Regions from separate parts of the Kitasatospora sp. NPDC058046 genome, predicted to be linked through region 2. Evidence: riboswitches for the same ligand, from Rfam matches in the RefSeq annotation. Region 2 holds a riboswitch; each other region holds the start of a gene.

Region 1 (6,282 bases), on a different contig from region 2:
AGCGGCTGGCCGCGTACGAGGCGCTGGCACCGGCCGGCTGGCTGGACGAGCCGGACGAGCAGGGCTGGGGCCCGGGCCGGGTGCTGTCGGTCGGCATGGCCACGGACGGCGCGCGGCGGCTGCTGGAGCAGGGCCTGATGCGGCGCAGCTACCGCAACCTGGCGGAGCTGACCGCGCTGGGGCGGCCGATGCCGGAGGAACTGGCCGGGGACTTCGGGCGGTTCGAGGAGGCGGCGGTCGAGGCGGCGCTCGACCTGTTCGGCGGGTGGACGGTGCCGGGGCTGCCGCGGCTGCTGGTGACGGAGTTCCCGGAGCTGGCGCCGGAGCCGGGCCAGGAGGAGATCGAGGCGTACCTGGCGCAGCTGCCCGCCGAGGAGTGAGACGCCGCGCGGAAGCCCCCGGTCCGGTGCTGGTGCTCCGGGCCGGGGGCTTCGCGCTGGGTCCGCCCGGGCGGGTGCCTCAGGGCGGGTGCGTCAGGGGTTGAGGCCGCGCTGCTGGAGCCAGGGCTCCGGGTCGACCGGGGCGCCGCCGCCGGGGCGGACCTCCATGTGCAGGTGCGGGCCGGTGACGTTGCCGGTCGCGCCGACCTTGCCGATCTGCTGACCGGCGGCGACCTTGCCGGAGCCCTTGGTGATCGCGGAGAGGTGGCAGTACCAGATCTCGGTGCCGTCGGGCAGGGTCTCGACGATCCGGTAGCCGTACGAGCCGGCCCAGCCGGCCGAGGTGATGGTGCCCTGGCCGAGCGCGTGGACCGGGGTGCCGGTGTCGGCGGCGAAGTCCAGGCCGGTGTGCAGGTTGGCCCAGTAGCGGGCGCTCTGGCCGTAGTGGGCGGAGAGCCGGTAGTCCGTCACCGGGAGGGTGAGGGCGGCGGCCTTGGCCCGCTCGGCCTCCTCGGCGGCGCGCTTGGCCTCGGCCTCCTTGGCGGCGGCCTTGGCCTCCGCCTCCTGGGCGGCCTGGAGCCGGGCGGTCTCCTCGGCGGCGGTGCGCTGGCTGTCGGCCTGGTTCTGGATGCGGGCGGCGAGCGCGAGGCCGGGGTCGGCGGAGAGGGCGACCGCCGTCTCGTCCGGGGCCTCGATGGCGGGGGCGGCGGCCGGGGTCGCCGAGGTGAAGCCGGTGGCACCCAGGGTGGCGGCGACGGCGGTGACGCCGAGCAGCGGGGAGGTTCCGCGGGTCTGACGCGGCATCCGGTGGCGGTTGGTCTCGGCCTCCGCGGCGAAGTCCTCCGGGCCGAAGGCCTCGGGGCCGTCCGGACCGGGGTGGTCGAGGAGCTGGGTACCGGCTGCGAAGCCGGCCGGGTGTGCCGGGGTGTGCGTCGACGCCACGGAGGCGCGCTCCTTTCCTTCCTTCGCGCCTACCGGGTTAGCTGACGGGTTCGGAGCAGGAAGGTCTCCTACGGCCGGGCCGGAGCCCCGCCGATTCACCCCAAGGAACGTGGTTCCCCGGCTCCCTGACCTGCCCGGAGGCCGGTCGGTGGGATTAGGCGACGGCGCACGGTGCCGTCTGGGTACGGCGTTGACAACCGCGCTGCGTTATCAAACGTTAATCCTAGGAGGCTCTGATTCCAAGCCATCCGTTCGGAGCAGCCCCGCGGCAGGTGATCGGACGTCAACGAACGGTCCCTCATGCACGGCCCCATCTGAGTACGCCTACTCATGTGCGGCCCGGCCGGGCCGCAGCATCCTGACGCCATGAGCGCACCGATGCAGACCCGCACCACGGCCGCCTACTACCTCCAGGCCGTCCTGTCCTTCGCCCTGTCGGGCACCGCCCTCGCCGTGGGGATCGTCTACCTGCCGGTCGGCGGGTGGACCCGGGCCTTCCTCGGACTCGGCCTCCTCTTCACGGTCAGCTCCGCGTTCACGCTGGCGAAGGTGATCCGGGACCGGCAGGAGTCCAACGACATGGTCACCCGGGTGGACCAGGCCCGGCTGGAGAAGCTGCTCAGCGAGCACGACCCGTTCAAGGTCGAAGGGGTCTGACCACCCCTCCCCCTCTTCTCCGACGCCTCCGACGCCCGACCGCTTGACGGCTAAGGCTATTAGCCTTAGCTTTATGGCTATCGGCAGCAACGCCGATGCCCCGCACCGGCGGCCCGAGGAGGACCCCATGAACGGCACCATCACCCCGAGCACCCAGTACCTCACCGTCCCCGGCGGCCGGATCGCCTACGACGACACCCGGCAGGGCGACGGCACCCCGGTCGTCCTGCTCCCCGGCATGCTCGACAGCCGGGCCGCGTACCGGCACCTGCGCCCGCTGCTCGTCGCCGCCGGCCACCGGGTCGTCACCATGGACCTGCGGGGCTTCGGCGAATCCTCGATCACCTGGGACGACTACGGCCCCGCCGCCCTCGCCGGCGACGTCCTCGCCCTGCTCGACCACCTCGGCATCGAGCGCGCCGTCCTCGCCGGGAACTCGTACACCGGGGCCACCGTCGTCAAGGCCGCCGGGGACGCCCCCGAGCGGGTCGCCGGGATCGTCCTGCTCAACGCCTTCGTCGAGAACCCGCCGCAGGGCGCCCTGATGCGCGGCGCCATGGGCCTGATGGGCGCCGCCCTCGTCCACTGGCCGGCCGCCTGGGGCTTCTACCTGCGCCGGATGGCCTTCCCCGGCGCCAGGCCCGCCGACTTCGACGCGTACGTGGACGGGCTGGTCGCCGCGCTGCGCACCCCGGGCCGGAAGACCGCCACCCGCGGGTACGTCCACGGCGACTCGGCGCCGGTCGGCTGGACGGCCGCGGTGCGGTGCCCGGCCCTGGTCGTCATGGGCAGCAAGGACCCCGACTTCCCGAAGCCGGAGCTGGTCGCCGACCGGCAGGCCGCCGCGCTCGGCGCGCGGAAGGCGATGATCGAGGGGTCCGGGCACTACCCGATGGCCGACAACCCGGCGGCCACCGCGGACGCCCTGCTGCCGTTCCTCGCCGAGCTCGGCTGAGCCCCGCCCGCCCGCTGCCCGCCCCTGCCCGACCTGATCCGTACGGAGAGCCCGAACCCATGCCCCGCGTAGGACTGACCCCCGACCAGGTCGTCGACCACGCCCTCGCCCTCATCGACGAGCAGGGCGCCGAGGCCCTCACCCTGGCCTCCGTCGCCGCCCGGGCCGGGGTCGCCACCCCCTCGCTGTACAAGCACGTCAGCGGCGGCCTCGCCGAACTGCGGCGGCTGATCGCCGTCCGGGTCACCGGGGACCTCGCCGACCGGCTGGCCGAGGCGGCCGTCGGACGCAGCGGGGACGACGCCGTCGCCGCCGTGCTGCGCGCCTACCACGCGTACGCCACCGAGCACCCGCACCGCTACAACGCCCTCCCCCAGGCCCCGCAGCCCGACGACGACCTGGCCCGGGCGGCCGCCCGGCTCGTCGGCGTGATCATCGCCGTGCTGCGGGAGTACGGGCTCGACGGCTCCGAGGCGGTCCACGCCGCCCGCACCGTGCGCTCCGTCGCCCACGGCTTCGCCTCCCTCACCACGGCCGGCGCCTTCCAGCTCACCGAGGACCTCGCCACCACCCAGGACCGCCTCATCGCCACCCTCACCACCGGTCTCCGCGCCTGGCCCGCGTAAGCGGCCGGCCCGGCACCGGGCACTGCACAGGAAGTCGGCCCGGCCGACTTCCCGCGGTGGCGGTGGTGCTGGTGCGGCGCTTCGGTCGGCCTTCGCCGGTGGGGGAAATGGGGTATCAAGGACCAGTGCCCCTGGAGCCCGCCGGCAGTCCGACCGCGCGCAGTGCGATGCGCTGCGTGCGGCTGCTGCTGGGCTGCACCAGCGCGGCCGAGCTGCTCGGCACCGTCCTGGCCGAGGGCCCGAGCTGGATCACCGGCGAGGGGTCCGCGCTGTACCTGCTGGACTCCGCCGGGATGCTCCGGCTGACCGCCTCGCACGGGCTGCCGGACTGGGCGCACGAGCGCTACAGCGTGGTCGACCCGGCCGGTGAGCTGCCCGCCGCGATGGCCCTGCGGCTGCGCCGCCCGTACCTGCTCAGTCCCGAGCACACCAGCGTCGACTACCCGAACCGGAACACCGGCATGGGTACCGGGATGGTCGCCGTGATCACCCTGCCGATGGTCGTGGACGAGCGGCCGATCGGTGTGCTGGCCCTGGCGCTGGCCCACCGGGGCACCGTGCCGCGCCGCGACCTGGACGTCCTGGAGACCCTCGCCGAGGCCTGCGCCCACCGGCTGGCGCACCTGCTGGACCACGCCGACGCCCACCTCCCGTACGGCACCCGGGCACCGTACGGCGTCCGGTTACCCGAGGACCCGCGGGCGGCGGACGGCCGCCCCGCCGGGCTGGCCCACCCGCTGCTGTCGCTGGCCGTGCGGGCCGCCGGGCACGGGGCCTTCGAGCGCGACCTGGTCACCGGGGAGAGCTACTGGGACGCCGAGGCGTTCCGGCTGGCGGGCCGCCCGCCCGCCCCGGACGGTGCCGCCCCCGAGCTGGACCGGCTGGTCCACCCGGAGGACCTGCCGGACGTGCACGCGGCGCTCGCCGAGGCGCTGGCCGCCGGCGGCCGCTACCGGATCGGCTACCGGGTGCTGCGGCCCGGCGGCAAGGTCGCCCGGGTCGAGGAGTCCGGCGAGGTGATGCTGGACGTGCACGGGCGGCCGGTGCGGATCGCCGGGCTGCTGGCCGAGGCCGGGCACCGGGAGCCGCCGCCGGCCGAGGGGCGGAACTCCCCGGCCGCCGCCCGGACGGCGCTGCTGCTGACGCTCACCCGGGCGCTGTCCCGGGCGGTGACCGTCCGGGACGTCACCACCGCCGTCACCGACGTCGCCCTCCCGGCGCTCGGCGCCGCCGGCATCGTCCTGGACCTGGTGGACGAGGGCCGGCTGCTGCCCGTCTCGCACACCGTGTACGGGGGCCCGCGCCGCACCGAGCTCACCCGTCTGGCGGACCTGTCCGAGTCCGTGATGCAGCGTTCGCTGGCCCGCTCCGCCCCGCTGTTCAGCGAGCCCGCCGCCGCCCGCACCCGGCGCGACCCGCTCACCCCGGCCGCCTGGGCGGTGCTGCCGCTGGTCGCCTCCGGGCAGCAGGTCGGCTCGTGCCTGATCACCTTCGCCGCCGAGCGGGTGTTCAGCCGGGAGGACCGCACCCTGTACTCGGCCTTCGCCGGCATCCTGGCGCAGTCCCTGGAGCGGGCCCGGCTGTACGACACCCACCACCACCGGGCCTCCGAGCTGCAGCGGGCGATGCTCCCGCGCACCCTGCCGCGGCTGGCCGGGATCGCCAGCGCCGCCCGCTACCTGCCGAGCACCGAGGGGATGCAGATCGGCGGCGACTGGTACGACCTGCTGCGGCTGCCGGACGGCCGGATCGGGCTGGTGATCGGCGACGTCCAGGGCCACAACGCGGAGGCCACCGCGGTGATGGGCCAACTGCGCAGCGGGCTGCGGGCGTACGCGACGGACGGGCACGACCCGGCCGCCACCCTGACCCGCACCAGCCGGCTGCTGGCCGAGCTGGACACCGAGCTGTTCGCGACCTGCCTCTACCTGACCCTGGACCCGGCCGACGGCGTGCTGACCGCGGCCCGGGCCGGGCACCCGGCGCCGGTGCGGATCACCGCCGACGCCGCGGCCGTCGAGCTGGAGCTGCCGGGCGGGCCGCCGCTGGGGGTGGCCCCGGAGCGGCCGTACCCGCTGGCGGTGGAGCGGCTGGCGGTCGGCGAGACGCTGCTGGCGTACACCGACGGGCTGGTCGAGGACCGCGAGGAGGACTACGACGAGTCGGTGCAGCGGATGCTCGGCGGGCTCGAACTGTGGGCGCGGCAGACCGGTCCGGGGCGGATCGGCCCGGCGCCGGCGCTGGAGCGGCTGGCCGATCTGCTCACCCTGAACGTGACCGAGCGGCGGTCCCGGCCGGACGACGTGGCGCTGCTGCTCCTGCACCGGACGGCGCCCCTTCCGTAACACCGTGCGCACAGGCCCCACACATCACCGGACGCGATCCGGCCGGGCGGCTCGATCCCGACGTTCCCGGCGGTGCCGATCGGGCCGCTCCGATACCTCGTCAGGCGGTGGGATCGGGGTCGAACGATTGCCGATTGACGCCGAATTGACTCGATATTGACGAGATCCGGTCACTTGGCGAGATCCGTTCACACCTTCGTAGGATCATCACCCTAGAATTCGCGGCGTGACGATGACTCAGTGGTCCGTAACGGCAACCGGCGTACTCGCCGTCCTCGCCCTCGTGGCCGCCGCGCGGTACCGCGCCGTGTCCGTCACCCAGCGCGGCCGCGCCGACCGGCTGCGCGGCGAACTCCTCGCCGTCCAGGAACAGCTGG
Region 2 (6,282 bases):
CAGCCGGCCGGTCCGGTCCACACCCTGGCCCAGCCGGTTGACGATCATCCGGCGGTCCAGGTCGGTGATCTCCCCGGTCTCCGGGTCGAGGTCGGCGACCAGCAGGCGGATCGAGTTGGTGCCGCAGTCGATCGCGGCCACCCGGGTCGCGCTCACTCGGACTCCCGCTCCGCCGCGGCGTCCTCGGCGGCCCGCTTCTTCGCGGCGCGCTCGGCGGCCTTCTGCTGCTTGGCGGCGATCACGGCCTCGTGGTCCTGCTCCTTGGCGCGGTTGCGGGCGACCCGCTCACCGGCCGCCTCGACCTCGGCCGGGGAGACGCACGGGCCCTTGGCCCACCAGTCCTCCAGCATGCCGATCGCCTCGTCGCCGAGCGGGTTGACGCCCTCGCCGGCCGCCAGCGAGTGGCCGACCAGCACGTGCAGGCACTTCACCCGGTCCGGCATGCCGCCGGCGCTCGGGAAGCCCTCCAGCACCTCGATCGCGTCGCGCCGGGCGATGTAGTCCTCGTGCGCCTTCTGGTAGGCGGCGGCCAGCTCCGGGTCCTCGGCGAGCCGGGCGCTCTGGTCCTTCATCACGCCCTCCGCCTCCAGGGTGCCGATCAGCGAGGCGGCCTTGGGGCAGGTCAGGTAGTAGAGCGTGGGGAACGGCGTGCCGTCCGGCAGCCGGGGAGCCGTCTCCACGACGTCCGGGTTGCCGCAGGGGCAGCGGTGCGCCACGCCGCGCAGGCCGCGCGGCACCCGGCCGAGCTGGGCGGCGATGGCCGCGACGTCGGCGTCGGAGACGGTGGGGTGGTTCTCAGTGGTCATGGGGGGAGGTGTCTCCAACGGGGGACGGTGGGAGGGGAAGGGGGGTGGCGGGGGCCGCCGCGGCGGTGTCGGCGGCGTCCACCGAGTCCCAGATGCTGGCGTACCAGGGCTTGGCGGCCTTCGCCTGGCCGGCGGCGCCGCCGGGCGCCGCGTTCGGCCCGGAGGCGGCCCCGCCCGCGGACGAGGAGGTCCTGGCGGAGGCCTGGCCGGCCGGGTCCACCGCGATGTACGGGGTCTCCCCCGGCACCGCGTAGTGCAGCCGGGCGCGGGCCTGCGCCTTGACGTACTCCGGGTCCTGCCAGCGGGCCTTCTCCCGGCGCAGCTGCTCGACCTGCTGGCGCGCGTGGTCGGCCTTCGCCCGCTGGGCGGAGATCTCGGCGCGCTGGGAGATGAACTGCCGCGTCGGGTAGGCGAGGATCGCCACCAGCGAGCAGAGCACCAGGACGAGGACGGTCGCCCGGCTCGTGAACCGGGGCCGGGCCGCCAAGCCCGGGATCCTCCAGCCAGCCATCTCCCGTATCCCCTCCTGGTCGCGACGGTGCCCCGCCGTCCACCCTACGGGGTGAACGGCGGGGCACCGGTCAGGCGTGCGCTACCGGGAGCGCTCAGCCCTCGTGGCGGAAGCGCGGGAAGGCGCCGCGGCCGGCGTACTCGGCGGCGTCGTCGAGGATCTCCTCGATGCGCAGCAGCTGGTTGTACTTGGCGACGCGCTCGGAGCGGGCCGGGGCACCGGTCTTGATCTGGCCGCAGTTGGTGGCGACGGCCAGGTCGGCGATGGTGACGTCCTCGGTCTCGCCGGAGCGGTGCGACATCATGCAGCGGTAGCCGTTGCGCTGGGCCAGCTCGACGGCGTCCAGGGTCTCGGTCAGCGAACCGATCTGGTTCACCTTCACCAGCAGCGCGTTGGCGGTGCCGGTCTCGATGCCGCGGGCCAGACGGGCCGGGTTGGTGACGAACAGGTCGTCGCCGACCAGCTGGACCTTGTCGCCCAGCTTGTCGGTCATGGCCTTCCAGCCGGCCCAGTCCGACTCGTCCAGCGGGTCCTCGATGGAGACCAGCGGGTAGGCGGCGACCAGCTCGGCGTAGTACTCGATGAGCTCGGCGGCGGTGAGGTCCTTGCCCTCGAACCGGTAGGCGCCGTCCTCGTAGAACTCGGAGGAGGCGACGTCCAGGGCCAGCGCGACGTCACGGCCGGGCACGTAGCCGGCCTTCTCGATGGCCTCGACGATGAGGTCCAGGGCCTCGCGGTTGGAGTCCAGGTTCGGGGCGAAGCCGCCCTCGTCGCCCAGACCGGTGGACAGGCCGCGCTCCTTCAGCACGCCCTTGAGCGTGTGGTAGACCTCGACGCCCCAGCGGACGGCCTCGGAGAAGGACTCCGCGCCGATCGGGGCGATCATGAACTCCTGGATGTCGACGTTGGAGTCCGCGTGCGACCCGCCGTTGAGGATGTTCATCATCGGGACCGGCAGGACGTGCGCGTTCGGGCCGCCCAGGTAGCGGAACAGCGGCAGGTCGCTGGCCTCGGAGGCGGCGTGCGCGACGGCCAGCGAGACGCCCAGGATGGCGTTGGCGCCGAGCGAGGACTTGTCCGGGGTGGCGTCCAGGTCCAGCATGGCCTGGTCGATCAGGCGCTGCTCGGTGGCGTCGTAGCCGACCAGCTCCGGGCCGATCTGCTCGATGACGGCCAGGACGGCCTTCTCGACGCCCTTGCCGAAGTAGCGGTTCTTGTCGCCGTCGCGCAGCTCCAGCGCCTCGAAGGCACCGGTGGAGGCACCCGACGGGACAGCGGCACGACCCGTGCTGCCGTCGTCGAGGCCGACCTCGACCTCGACCGTGGGGTTGCCGCGGGAGTCGAGGATCTCACGGGCTACGACGACATCGATGGACGGCACGAGGCATCTCCTTGCGAGAGCAGGGTCCGGTCTGACGGTGGTGCTGCCAGCAGGACGATTGCGGAGTCGTTACGACCAGAGCCTAACCGCCCGGGCTGCCGTGGCCGCGTCGGCCTCGGTCCCGTCTCACCGTGTGGCCCTGCTACCCACCGGTAGTTCACCTGCTTGTCCCAGCTTGTCCCACCGGAGCGGGCGAATGCGGACGAAGGGGACCGGTAGGACCGGCCCCCTTCGGACGGCGGGGTGGAGCGGCGTCGACGCCGAGCGCTCCGGCGCGGCGGCGGGCGCCCCGGCGGGCACCCCGGTCTCGGGGTGCTGCCGGCCGCGGGCGGTCCCGGCGTCGGGCGGGGCGGCTCAGCCGAGGTGCAGCACCTGGCCGGGCATGATCAGGTTCGGGTCGCCGCCGACGGTGGAGTGGTTCTGCTCGTACAGCGCGCTCCAGCCGCCGGACACGCCCTGGGCGGCGGCGATGGTCGACAGGGTGTCACCGGCACGGACGGTGTAGTCGTGGCCGGCGGCCTGCGGGGCCTGCTGCGCGGCGCGCGGGGCGTACTGCGGCTGGGCGGCGGCCTGGCCGGCGTACTGCTGGTAGACGCTCTGGTGGCTGGTCCAGTACCAGCCGCCGTTGTTCTGGTACCAGTACACCTTGGCGTCGGCGTCCCAGCCGGCCTTGCCGGAGAAGCCCGGGGTCTGCGGCTGCGCCTGCTGCTGCGGGGCGACCTGCTGGACCGGCTGCGCGGCGGGCTTCTGGGCCGGCTTCTGGGCGGCGGGCTTCTGCGCGACCGGCTTCTCGGCGGGCTTGGCGGCGGGCTTCGGGGCCTGCTGCTTGGGGGCGGACTGCGGCTTGGCGTCCGAGGAGGTGTCGACCGAGGCCGGGGCACCGCCCTTGGTCAGACCGGCCTTCTGGGAGCAGACCGGCCAGGCGCCCGGACCCTGCGAGGCCAGCACCTTCTCGGCGACCGAGATCTGCTGGGCCTTGCTGGCCTGGTTGGCCTGCGCCGCGTAGGCGGTGCCGCCGTACGCCTTCCAGGTGCTGGACGTGAACTGGAGGCCGCCGTAGAAGCCGTTGCCGGTGTTGATGCTCCAGTTGCCGCCGCTCTCGCACTGGGCGACGGAGTCCCAGGTGGAGGCCGGGGCGGCGGAGGCGCCGGTGGCGGTGAGGAGCGGCATCGCGAGTCCGACGCCGGCCACACCGGCGACGGCGATGGCCTTCTCGGCCTGGGTGCGACGACGGTGACGGCCAGTTCCAACGAACAGCATGAAGAGGTCCCTCTCCGTACGCCTGCGAGGTGAGCTGTCGGGTTCGGACCGGGAGGTGGCCCGGCCGCCGTACGCGGAAACGATTCCGCTCGGGCGGCTTCACCCCAAGCCGTGGGGAGACGGCAACAAACCTGGTTCCCCCGCCCCTGCCCAGGGTTCTGGTCGGTTTCCCGTGACGCGGCGGGCAGGATTCGGCGTTCCGCGTACGAGGTCCGCAGCTGCGAACTCCAGGGAGAGTAGACAGATCATCAGACCAATCACAAGCTCATATCACCGATATCACACAACAATTACGGCCCGTGTCCGATCGCCTACCAACAGCGGCGTTATGTCCGGATTGATGGGTGTTCACACCCCCGTCGGCGGGCGATCGGCGACGTCCCGTCAGCGCGATCTCAGCAGGTCGGAGGCGTCGAAGAGGCATCCGGAACGAGGTGCGGAGGGGCGTGCGGGGAACGGCTCTCCGGACTGAATTCCACCGGGAGTTCGCGCAGGCCACGCATGATCAGACCACCCCGCCAGCGCAGATTCTCCGGGCTTTCCGCGAGCCGCAGATCGGGCAGCCGGGAAAGCAGCGTGGCCAGCGCGGCACGCCCTTCGAGCCGCGCCAGCGGAGCGCCGATGCAGTAGTGGATGCCGTGCCCGAAGCCCAGGTGGGGGTTGTCCTTCCGGGCCAGGTCCAGGGTGTTCTCCGCCGCGAACCGGGCCGGGTCGCGGTCCGCCGCGGCCAGCACCACCAGCACCGGGTCGCCGACCGGGATGTCCACCCCGCCGATGGTCAGCGGACGGGTCGCGAACCGCCAGGTCGCCAGCTCCACCGGCCCGTCGTAGCGCAGGAGTTCCTCGATCCCGGTCTCCAGCAGCGCGCTCTCCCCGCGCACCACCGACTCCTGCAGCAGCCGGCGCTGCTCCGGATTGCGCAGCAGCGCGTAGGTGCCGTTGCCGATCAGGTTCACGGTGGTCTCGAAACCCGCGAACAGGAGGATGAAGGCCATCGCCGCGGCCTCGTTCTCGGTCAGGTGCTCACCGTGGTCGCCGGCCCGGATCAGGCCCGAGATCAGGTCGTCCCCGAGGTCCGCCCGCTTGCGGTGGATCAGCTCCAGCAGGTACGCCCGCATCCGCTTCACCGCCCGCCCCACGCCGCCGCGTTGGCCCCCGCCGTGGCGGATCATCATCCCTGCCCAGTCGCGGAAGTCGTCCTGGTCCTCGGCCGGCACCCCGAGCATGTCGCAGATCGCGTAGATGGGGAGCGGGAAGGCGAACTCGTGGATCAGGTCCGCCGAACCGCGCTGCGCGAAGCCGTCGATCAGCCGGTCGGTGAGCTGCTGCACCCGCGGCTCGAACTCGGCCACCCGGCGCGGGGTGAACGCCTTCGACACCAGCCGGCGCAACCGGGTGTGGTCCGGCGGGTCGATGTTCAGCAGGTGGGTCATCAGGTCCGCCTGCCGCTCGCCCGGGATGCCCACCCGGCCGGTGCGGTGCGCCTGCCCGCTGTGGTGCGCCGGGTTCTTCGACAGCCGGCTGTCCGCGAGCGCCTGCCGGGCGTCCGCGTACCTGGTCACCAGCCAGGCCTCCACCCCGCTCGGCAGGGTGGTGCGGTGCACCGGGGAGTGCTCGCGCAACCAGGCGTAGGCGGGGTACGGGTCGGCGGCGAACTCCCAGGTGAACAGCTGCGGGGCGGGGGCGTCGGACGACGGGGCGGCGGGCCGGGCGGGGACGGGCTGAGCTGGCATGGACCGACCGTATCCGGTGCGACGGGCCCGCCCTCCCTCCGGCGGGGCGCCGCTTCCCCGCCACTCCTCCGCCGCGCTTCCGCGACCGGACGCGTCGGGCGCGCCAACACTCCATGGCCGGTCCGTGGCCGGTCCGTGGACAGCTCTTGGCCGACTCTTGGCCGCGGGGCGGGCGTGAGCCTGGTCACCTGAGGGGTAATCCCTGTTGCGGAGGGTCAGGACGTGCCTACGATCCTCCGCAGTACGCGTGGGCGCCGGTGCGGTGTCGCCCACAGGGAGGAGCAGACCATGCGGGTCAGCGGGTCAGTCGTCGTCATCGCGGTCCTCGACGGCGGGTCGGGCGCGGGCCTCGCCCGCCGGTTCGCCGCCGCCGGCACCGCCGGAATGCTCATCGCCGACCAGTACGCCGGCATCGCCGAGGACCTCGCCGCCGAACTCGACCGGCCGGGCTGCCCCGTCGTCGGCGTCTGCGGCGACATCCGCCGCCCCAGCGACGTCGCCGCCCTCGTGGACACCGCCGAGAAGCACCTCGGGCCGATCGACCTGTTCGCCGTGGCCGGCCCCGACGGCGAGCGGATCATCTCGCTGGCG
Region 3 (6,282 bases), on a different contig from region 2:
TTCAGCCCGCTGCGGCCGAGGCCCCGGCCGAGGCTGCCGGGACGGCGGACGGCGCCTCCGGGTCCGCGGCGGAGCGCGCCGTCGAGAAGCTCGACCGGCCGCTGCCCGAGGGCGTGCGCCGTCGGGTGGTCGGCCTGGCCTCGGACGCGCTCGGCGGGGTGCCGCCGGCCGAGCTCCCGCAGAGCCTGCGTCAGTACGTCAAGTTCACCCCGGCGCGGCGGGCCAAGTACGCGGCCACCGCGCTGGCGGCGGCGCTGGAGGCGGAGCCGGCCTTCCGGGTGCGGATAGCGGAGCGGCTGCGTCTCGGGCAGCCGGACCTGGTGAAGGCGCTGGAGTCGGGCACCGTCCCGAGCGCGGCCGATCCGATGGACGTCGCGGCCGCCGCCTACCTGGTGCGTTCGACGGGCTGGAGCCGGCTGGTGGCCGAGGCCGGCGAGGAGGCCGAGCGGGCCGGTGCCGAGGACGCGGCCGCGGAGGCGGTCCGGCTGGTGGAGAAGCTGCAGGCCGAGCTGGCCGAGGTGCGGGCCTCCGCGCGGGCGGACGCGGACCGGCAGCGGGCCGAGTCCGACGGCGTCCGCAGGGAGGCCGAGTCGCTGCGCAAGAGGGTGCGGTCGCTGGAGAGCGACACCCGCCGGGCGCAGGCCGAGACCCGCCGGGTGGCCGGCGAGCTGGACGCGCTGAAGGCGCAGGCCGCGGCCGAGCGCGGCGCGGCCGAGAGCGAGGCGCGCCGGCTCCGGCACCGGGTCCTGGAGCTGGAGAACGCGGCCGAGCAGGGCCGCCGTTCGGCCCGCGAGGGGCGCAGCGTCGAGGACATGCGGCTGCGGCTGCTGCTGGACACCGTGCTGCAGTCGGCCCAGGGGCTCCAGCGGGAGCTGGCGCTGCCGGTCGCCCAGATCCGCCCGGCGGACCTGGTGGAGGCGGTGGTGCCGGGGGCGGCCTCGCCGCACGACGTGGCCCGGCGCGGGCTGGCCGAGGACGATCCGGCGCTGCTGGACCAGCTGCTGGCGATCCCCCAGGTGCACCTGGTGGTGGACGGCTACAACGTGACCAAGACCGGTTATCCGACGCTGCCGCTGGAGCAGCAGCGGATCCGGCTGCTGGGCGGGCTGGCGATGCTGGCCCAGCGGACCCAGGCGGAGGTCACCTGCGTGTTCGACGGGCAGGACCTGGACGTCCCGGTGATCATGGCGCCACCGCGCGGGGTCCGGGTGCGGTTCAGCCGGACCGGGGAGACGGCCGACGAGCTGATCCGCCGTCTGGTGCGGGCCGAGCCGCAGGGCCGTCCGGTGGTGGTGGTGTCCACCGACCGGGAGGTCGCGGAGGGCGTGCGGAAGGCGGGCGCGCGCCCCGTGGCGTCGGTGCTGCTGCTGAACCGACTGGCCCGGCCCTGAACCCGGGGAGGTTCGCATGATGCCTGGTCAGGGCCTGTTTCGGAGCATTGTGCGAGTCCGGTGAAGTCAGTGTGGGGACCGGAGTTCACGCCTTCGGGGGAGTGGCAAAACGGATAGATCTTCACTAGGGTCTGGCGTCAAACCTATTTTCCGGAATCTCATCCCATCAGGTGAGCCCGTTGGAAGAAGGAGCCGGTCCCTTGGCCTCCCACCGCCGTCCCAAGCAGCCGAGCCGCGCACGGATCTCCGTGCTCACCGCGGCCGCTGCGACCGCGGTCGCCCTCTCCGCCCAGGTGGCCGCGCACGCCGCGCCGCAGCCGAACAAGACGGACGTCAAGGCGCAGATCGACCAGCTCCAGGAGGAGCAGGAGCAGGCGGCCGAGAAGTACAACGGCGCCAAGGAGCGGGCCGACCAGCTGCGCAAGCAGGCCGACCAGCTGCAGGACCAGGTGGCCCGCGGCCAGGAGCAGATGACCCAGCTCCAGGGCGGCCTCGCCGAGGTGGCGGGCGAGCAGTACCGCAGCGGCGGCATCGACCCGTCCGTCCAGCTGATGCTCTCCTCGGACCCGTCCGGCTACCTGGACAAGGCCTCCACCGTCCAGCAGGCCAGCACCAGTCAGGCCGAGGCGCTCAAGGGGCTGCTGGACCAGCAGCGCCGGCTGGACCAGGAGAAGACCGAGGCGGCCGCCGTCCTCGCCTCGCTGGACACCACCACCAAGGACCTGAACCAGGCCAAGTCGGACGTCAACACCAAGCTGAAGGCCGCCCAGGACCTGCTGAACTCGCTGAGCTCCGCCGACCGCGCGGCGCTGCGGGCCCAGCAGGCGCAGGACGACCGCGCCTCGCGCGGCAGCGACCGGGTCGACCTCGGCAGCCTGCCGCCGGCCAGCGGCTACGCGGCCACGGCGCTGGCCAAGGCGATGAGCAAGCAGGGCTCGCCGTACGTGTGGGGCGCCACCGGGTCGACCACCTTCGACTGCTCGGGCCTGATGGTCTGGGCGTACGGGCAGGCGGGCGTCTCGCTGCCGCGCACCTCGCAGGAGCAGGGCCACTACGGCACCCGGATCCCCTCGCTGGACCAGGCCCAGCCGGGCGACCTGGTGATCTACGGCCCCGACATGCACCACGTCGGGATGTACATCGGCAACGGCATGGTGGTCCACGCGCCGCACACCGGCGACGTGGTGAAGGTGATGAAGGCCGACGCGATGTCGATCAACACCATCCGCCGGGTCTGACGGCCCGACACGCCCGGGGGCTCCCGCGGGGGCCTGTGAAAAGCGCCACCCCCGTTCGGGGTGGCGTTTCGGGTTTCCGGCCCTTCGACGACCACATGGTGAGAACCGATCAGCCTTGTGTGCGTCAATGGTCACCATCGGTCATTTTCACAAAGGAACTTGGGTAATCTTCTGTCTTTTTTCTGACAAGGATTTGAACCGATCACGGTTCAGTTACTAGGGTCATGCTCCGAACCACCGCACTGTCGATCGCCCAGCCAGGGTGGCGGCGGTGGTTACCGTCGAGTTCGCAAGGCAGCGGGACAGGTCGAAGCGACTGTCCGACAGGGGAGCCCAGTGGTAGGGGGCGCTGCGGAGCGGAGCCGGGGAACCACGTTCCTCCGGGGTGAATCGGCGCCAGGTCGGCCGGTGGAACGGCCGTGAGGCGTCGTAGGGCATGCTTCCGGCCCGAACCCGTCAGCTCACCCGGTAGGCGGCCGTAGGAAGAAGGAGTCCGCCTTCGTGGCGTCCCATCGTCGTCCCAAGCCCGCCGGCCGCGCCCGGGTCTCGATCCTGACCGGCGTCGCCGCCGCAGCCGTCGTCCTCTCCGCGCAGGGTGCCCACGCGGACCCGCAGCCGACCAAGGAACAGGTCAAGGGGCAGGTCGACCAGCTCAACGAGCAGGCCGAGGTCGCGACCGAGAACTACAACGCCGCCCAGGCCAAGCAGCAGGACCTGGAGAAGCAGGTCTCCGGCCTGCAGGACCAGGTGGCCCGTCAGCAGGCCCAGGTCACCGAGCTCCAGGGCGGCCTCGCCGAGATCGCCGGCGAGCAGTACCGCAACGGGGGGATATCCCCCACCGTCCAGCTGATGTTCTCCTCCAGCCCGGACAGCTTCCTCAGCCAGGCCGACGCGCTGAACCAGGCCGGCAGCACCCAGAAGGGTCAGCTGAAGGAGCTCCAGGAGCAGCAGCGCAAGCTCGACCAGGACCGCAACGAGGCCCAGGGCAAGCTCGCCGAGCTGGAGTCGACCACCCAGCAGCTGAAGGCCTCCAAGGACGAGGTCCAGGGCAAGCTGAAGGCGGCCCAGGACCTGCTCAACACGCTGACCGAGCAGGACCGCCAGGCGCTGCGCCAGGCCGAGGAGAAGGCCGCCGCCGAGGCCAAGGCCAAGGCCGACGCCGCCCAGGCCCAGCAGCAGCAGGCCGACCGCGCCTCCCGCGACAACAGCCGCGGCAGCCTCTCGGCCCCCACGACCACCGCTCCGGTGAACGTGGCCCCCGGCAGCTCGCGCGGTGCCGCCGCGCTGTCCGCCGCCGCCTCCAAGATCGGCAGCCCGTACGTCTGGGGCGCCACCGGCCCGGGCTCCTTCGACTGCTCCGGTCTGATGGTCTGGGCGTACAACCAGGCCGGCGTGTCGCTGCCGCGCACCTCGCAGGCGCAGGCCTCGGCCGGCACCCGGCTCGGGACGGACCTCTCCAAGGCCCAGCCCGGCGACCTGCTGATCTTCTACACCGACGCCCACCACGTCGGCATCTACGCCGGCAACGGCCAGGTGCTGCACGCGCCCAAGCCGGGCGCGTCGGTGCGCTACGAGGCGGTCACCAACATGCCGCTGACCGGCATCGTGCGGGTCTGATCCCCGCTCGGACGTCTCCAGGCCCGGTCTCCCCCAGGGGAGGCCGGGCCTGCGGCTTTTCCGGCGGCTCGATCTGATGTCCGATTGGGGAGTGAATATTCGGGTTGGGAGGGGTTTGGACTCGCTTGCCCGGACTCGCTAACGTCTGCCACCGGACTCCCGCTCGACGGCCGCCCGTCCCGGTGCGGCGGCGGGGGCCGCGCCGCAGGATTGGAGCCGCTGCCGCCATGCCCGTGCACCGCCGTTCCCAACTGCTCACCCGGGCGCTGGTGCTGACCGCGGCCGCCGCCACCGCGTTGGGCGCGGCCACCGGAGGCAGCGCCCAGGCGGCCCCCGCCAGCCCCGACCCGGGCGACCGTCAGGACGTCAAGACGCAGGTCGAGCAGCTGTACGACGAGGCCGAGCAGGCGTCCGAGAGGTTCAACGCCGCGCAGGAGGCCCAGCGGCGGCTCCAGGGTGAGACCACGATCCTCCAGGGCGAGATCGCCCTCGCCCAGGACCAGCTCAACGGGCTGCGCGGCGACCTGGCGATGGTGGCCGGGGCCGAGTACCGCGGCGGCGGGATGACCCAGACCGCCCAACTCATCCTCTCGCCCGACCCGGAGGGCTACCTGGCCCGCGCCCGCACCCAGGGCCAGGCCGCCGTGCGCCAGCAGGAGACCCTGCACGAGCTGATCACCCGCCAGCGCCGGCTCGACCAGCGCCGCACCGAGGCGGCCGACAAGCTCGCCGAGCTGGACCGGACCCGGCGTTCGCTCGCCGACAGCAAGCAGCAGGTCCAGCAGCGGCTGGCCGGGGCGCAGAAGCTGCTGAACGGCCTGGGCGCCGTCGAGCGGGCCCGGCTGGCGGTCCAGGACGCCCGGGACGCCGAGCAGCGCGCCACCCGGGGCACCGACCGGCTGGACCTCGGCACCGCCCCGCCCGCCTCCGAGCGCGGGGCGGCCGCGCTGGCCGCCGCGGTGCGGATGATCGGCTCCCCGTACGTCTACGGGGCCACCGGCCCGCACGCGTTCGACTGCTCCGGTCTGATGTACTACAGCTGGCGGCAGGCCGGAGTGACCCTGCCGCGCACCTCGCAGGCCCAGGCGTACGCTGGGCAGCGGATCAGCTTGTCCGAAGCGCGACCGGGAGACCTGGTGATCTTCTACCGGGACATGCACCACGTCGGCATGTACGCCGGCGGCGGCGTGATCGTGCACGCCCCACGCCCGGGCGCCAGGGTCCGCTACGAGAGCGTCACCGCCATGCCGGTCTCCGGGGTGGTCCGGCTCTGAGCGCCCCGCCGTCCGGCCCCGCCGGACCCGCCGCCATACGTCGCCCCCGCCGCGTGCTGTCCCGGCGGGGCGCGCTGCTGCTCGCGGCCGGCGGGCTGGCCCAGCTGTCGCTGCCGCCGGCCGCCCCGCCGGCGCCCGCGGCGCGGCCGGTGGACCGGCGCGCCGAGGTGGCCGCCGCGCTGGCGGAGCGGGCGCGCTCGGCCCCGCCCTGGGCCGGGCTGCCGGTGGCCGAGGCCGGGTACCGCAACCTGGTGCTCGGCGCCGCCGGCGGGGAGCGGGTGACCGCCGCCGCCGACCTGGCGGTGCGGATCGCCGGGTACGACGAGCACCCGGTGGTGTACCCGCGCCGGATCGGGCTGGTACGGGCCGGGGACGGCTGGCGGGTCGAGCGCGAGGAGAGCGCGTCCGGGCCGCCCGCGCCGTGGGACTTCGGGCCGCTCCGGTCCTCGCCGGGCGCCCACTGCCTGGTGGTCGGGCCGGCCGCGGGACCCGACCAGGCCGAGCTGGTCGCGGTGGGGGACCGGGCGGTGCCAGCCGTCACCGAGGTCTGGGGCGGTGCCTGGCCGGAGCGGCTGCTGCTGGAGCGGCCGGCCACCGAGGAGCAGTTCGCCCGGCTGCTGGAGGGTGACCCGGCCGGCTGGACGGGCATGGCGGCGGTCACCGTGGCCGCCCCCGGCGCGCCCTGGCACACCCCGGCGGACCGGGTGCTGGTCAACCCGGAGGCGTACGGGCGGCTCAGCGGCTTCGGCCGCCAGGTGGTGG

The links. Region 2 has a riboswitch for cyclic di-AMP ahead of ACFVU7_RS04615 (transglycosylase family protein). Riboswitches for the same ligand answer to the same signal wherever they lie in the genome.
Region 1: another riboswitch for cyclic di-AMP. It lies ahead of ACFVU7_RS32175 (M23 family metallopeptidase); the one in region 2 lies ahead of ACFVU7_RS04615 (transglycosylase family protein).
Region 3: another riboswitch for cyclic di-AMP. It lies ahead of ACFVU7_RS01305 (NlpC/P60 family protein); the one in region 2 lies ahead of ACFVU7_RS04615 (transglycosylase family protein).

What each region holds. Positions count from the first base shown of each region.
Region 1 is NZ_JBHVRS010000019.1:194,621-200,902, reverse strand. It holds gene ACFVU7_RS32180 (hypothetical protein) at 1-380, shown strand, start outside; gene ACFVU7_RS32175 (M23 family metallopeptidase) at 474-1,322, opposite strand; cyclic di-AMP (ydaO/yuaA leader) riboswitch at 1,335-1,493, opposite strand; gene ACFVU7_RS32170 (YiaA/YiaB family inner membrane protein) at 1,689-1,979, shown strand; gene ACFVU7_RS32165 (alpha/beta fold hydrolase) at 2,053-2,934, shown strand; gene ACFVU7_RS32160 (TetR/AcrR family transcriptional regulator) at 2,994-3,560, shown strand; gene ACFVU7_RS32155 (SpoIIE family protein phosphatase) at 3,686-5,905, shown strand; gene ACFVU7_RS32150 (sensor histidine kinase) at 6,138-6,282, shown strand, end outside.
Region 2 is NZ_JBHVRS010000002.1:133,637-139,918, reverse strand. It holds gene ACFVU7_RS04635 (Ppx/GppA phosphatase family protein) at 1-156, opposite strand, end outside; gene ACFVU7_RS04630 (DUF501 domain-containing protein) at 153-824, opposite strand; gene ACFVU7_RS04625 (septum formation initiator family protein) at 796-1,317, opposite strand; gene eno (phosphopyruvate hydratase) at 1,412-2,698, opposite strand; gene ACFVU7_RS04615 (transglycosylase family protein) at 3,053-3,958, opposite strand; cyclic di-AMP (ydaO/yuaA leader) riboswitch at 3,964-4,132, opposite strand; gene ACFVU7_RS04610 (cytochrome P450) at 4,354-5,691, opposite strand; gene ACFVU7_RS04605 (SDR family NAD(P)-dependent oxidoreductase) at 5,980-6,282, shown strand, end outside.
Region 3 is NZ_JBHVRS010000001.1:279,549-285,830, reverse strand. It holds gene ACFVU7_RS01315 (NYN domain-containing protein) at 1-1,391, shown strand, start outside; gene ACFVU7_RS01310 (C40 family peptidase) at 1,592-2,629, shown strand; cyclic di-AMP (ydaO/yuaA leader) riboswitch at 2,967-3,120, shown strand; gene ACFVU7_RS01305 (NlpC/P60 family protein) at 3,131-4,246, shown strand; gene ACFVU7_RS01300 (C40 family peptidase) at 4,474-5,520, shown strand; gene ACFVU7_RS01295 (hypothetical protein) at 5,574-6,282, shown strand, end outside.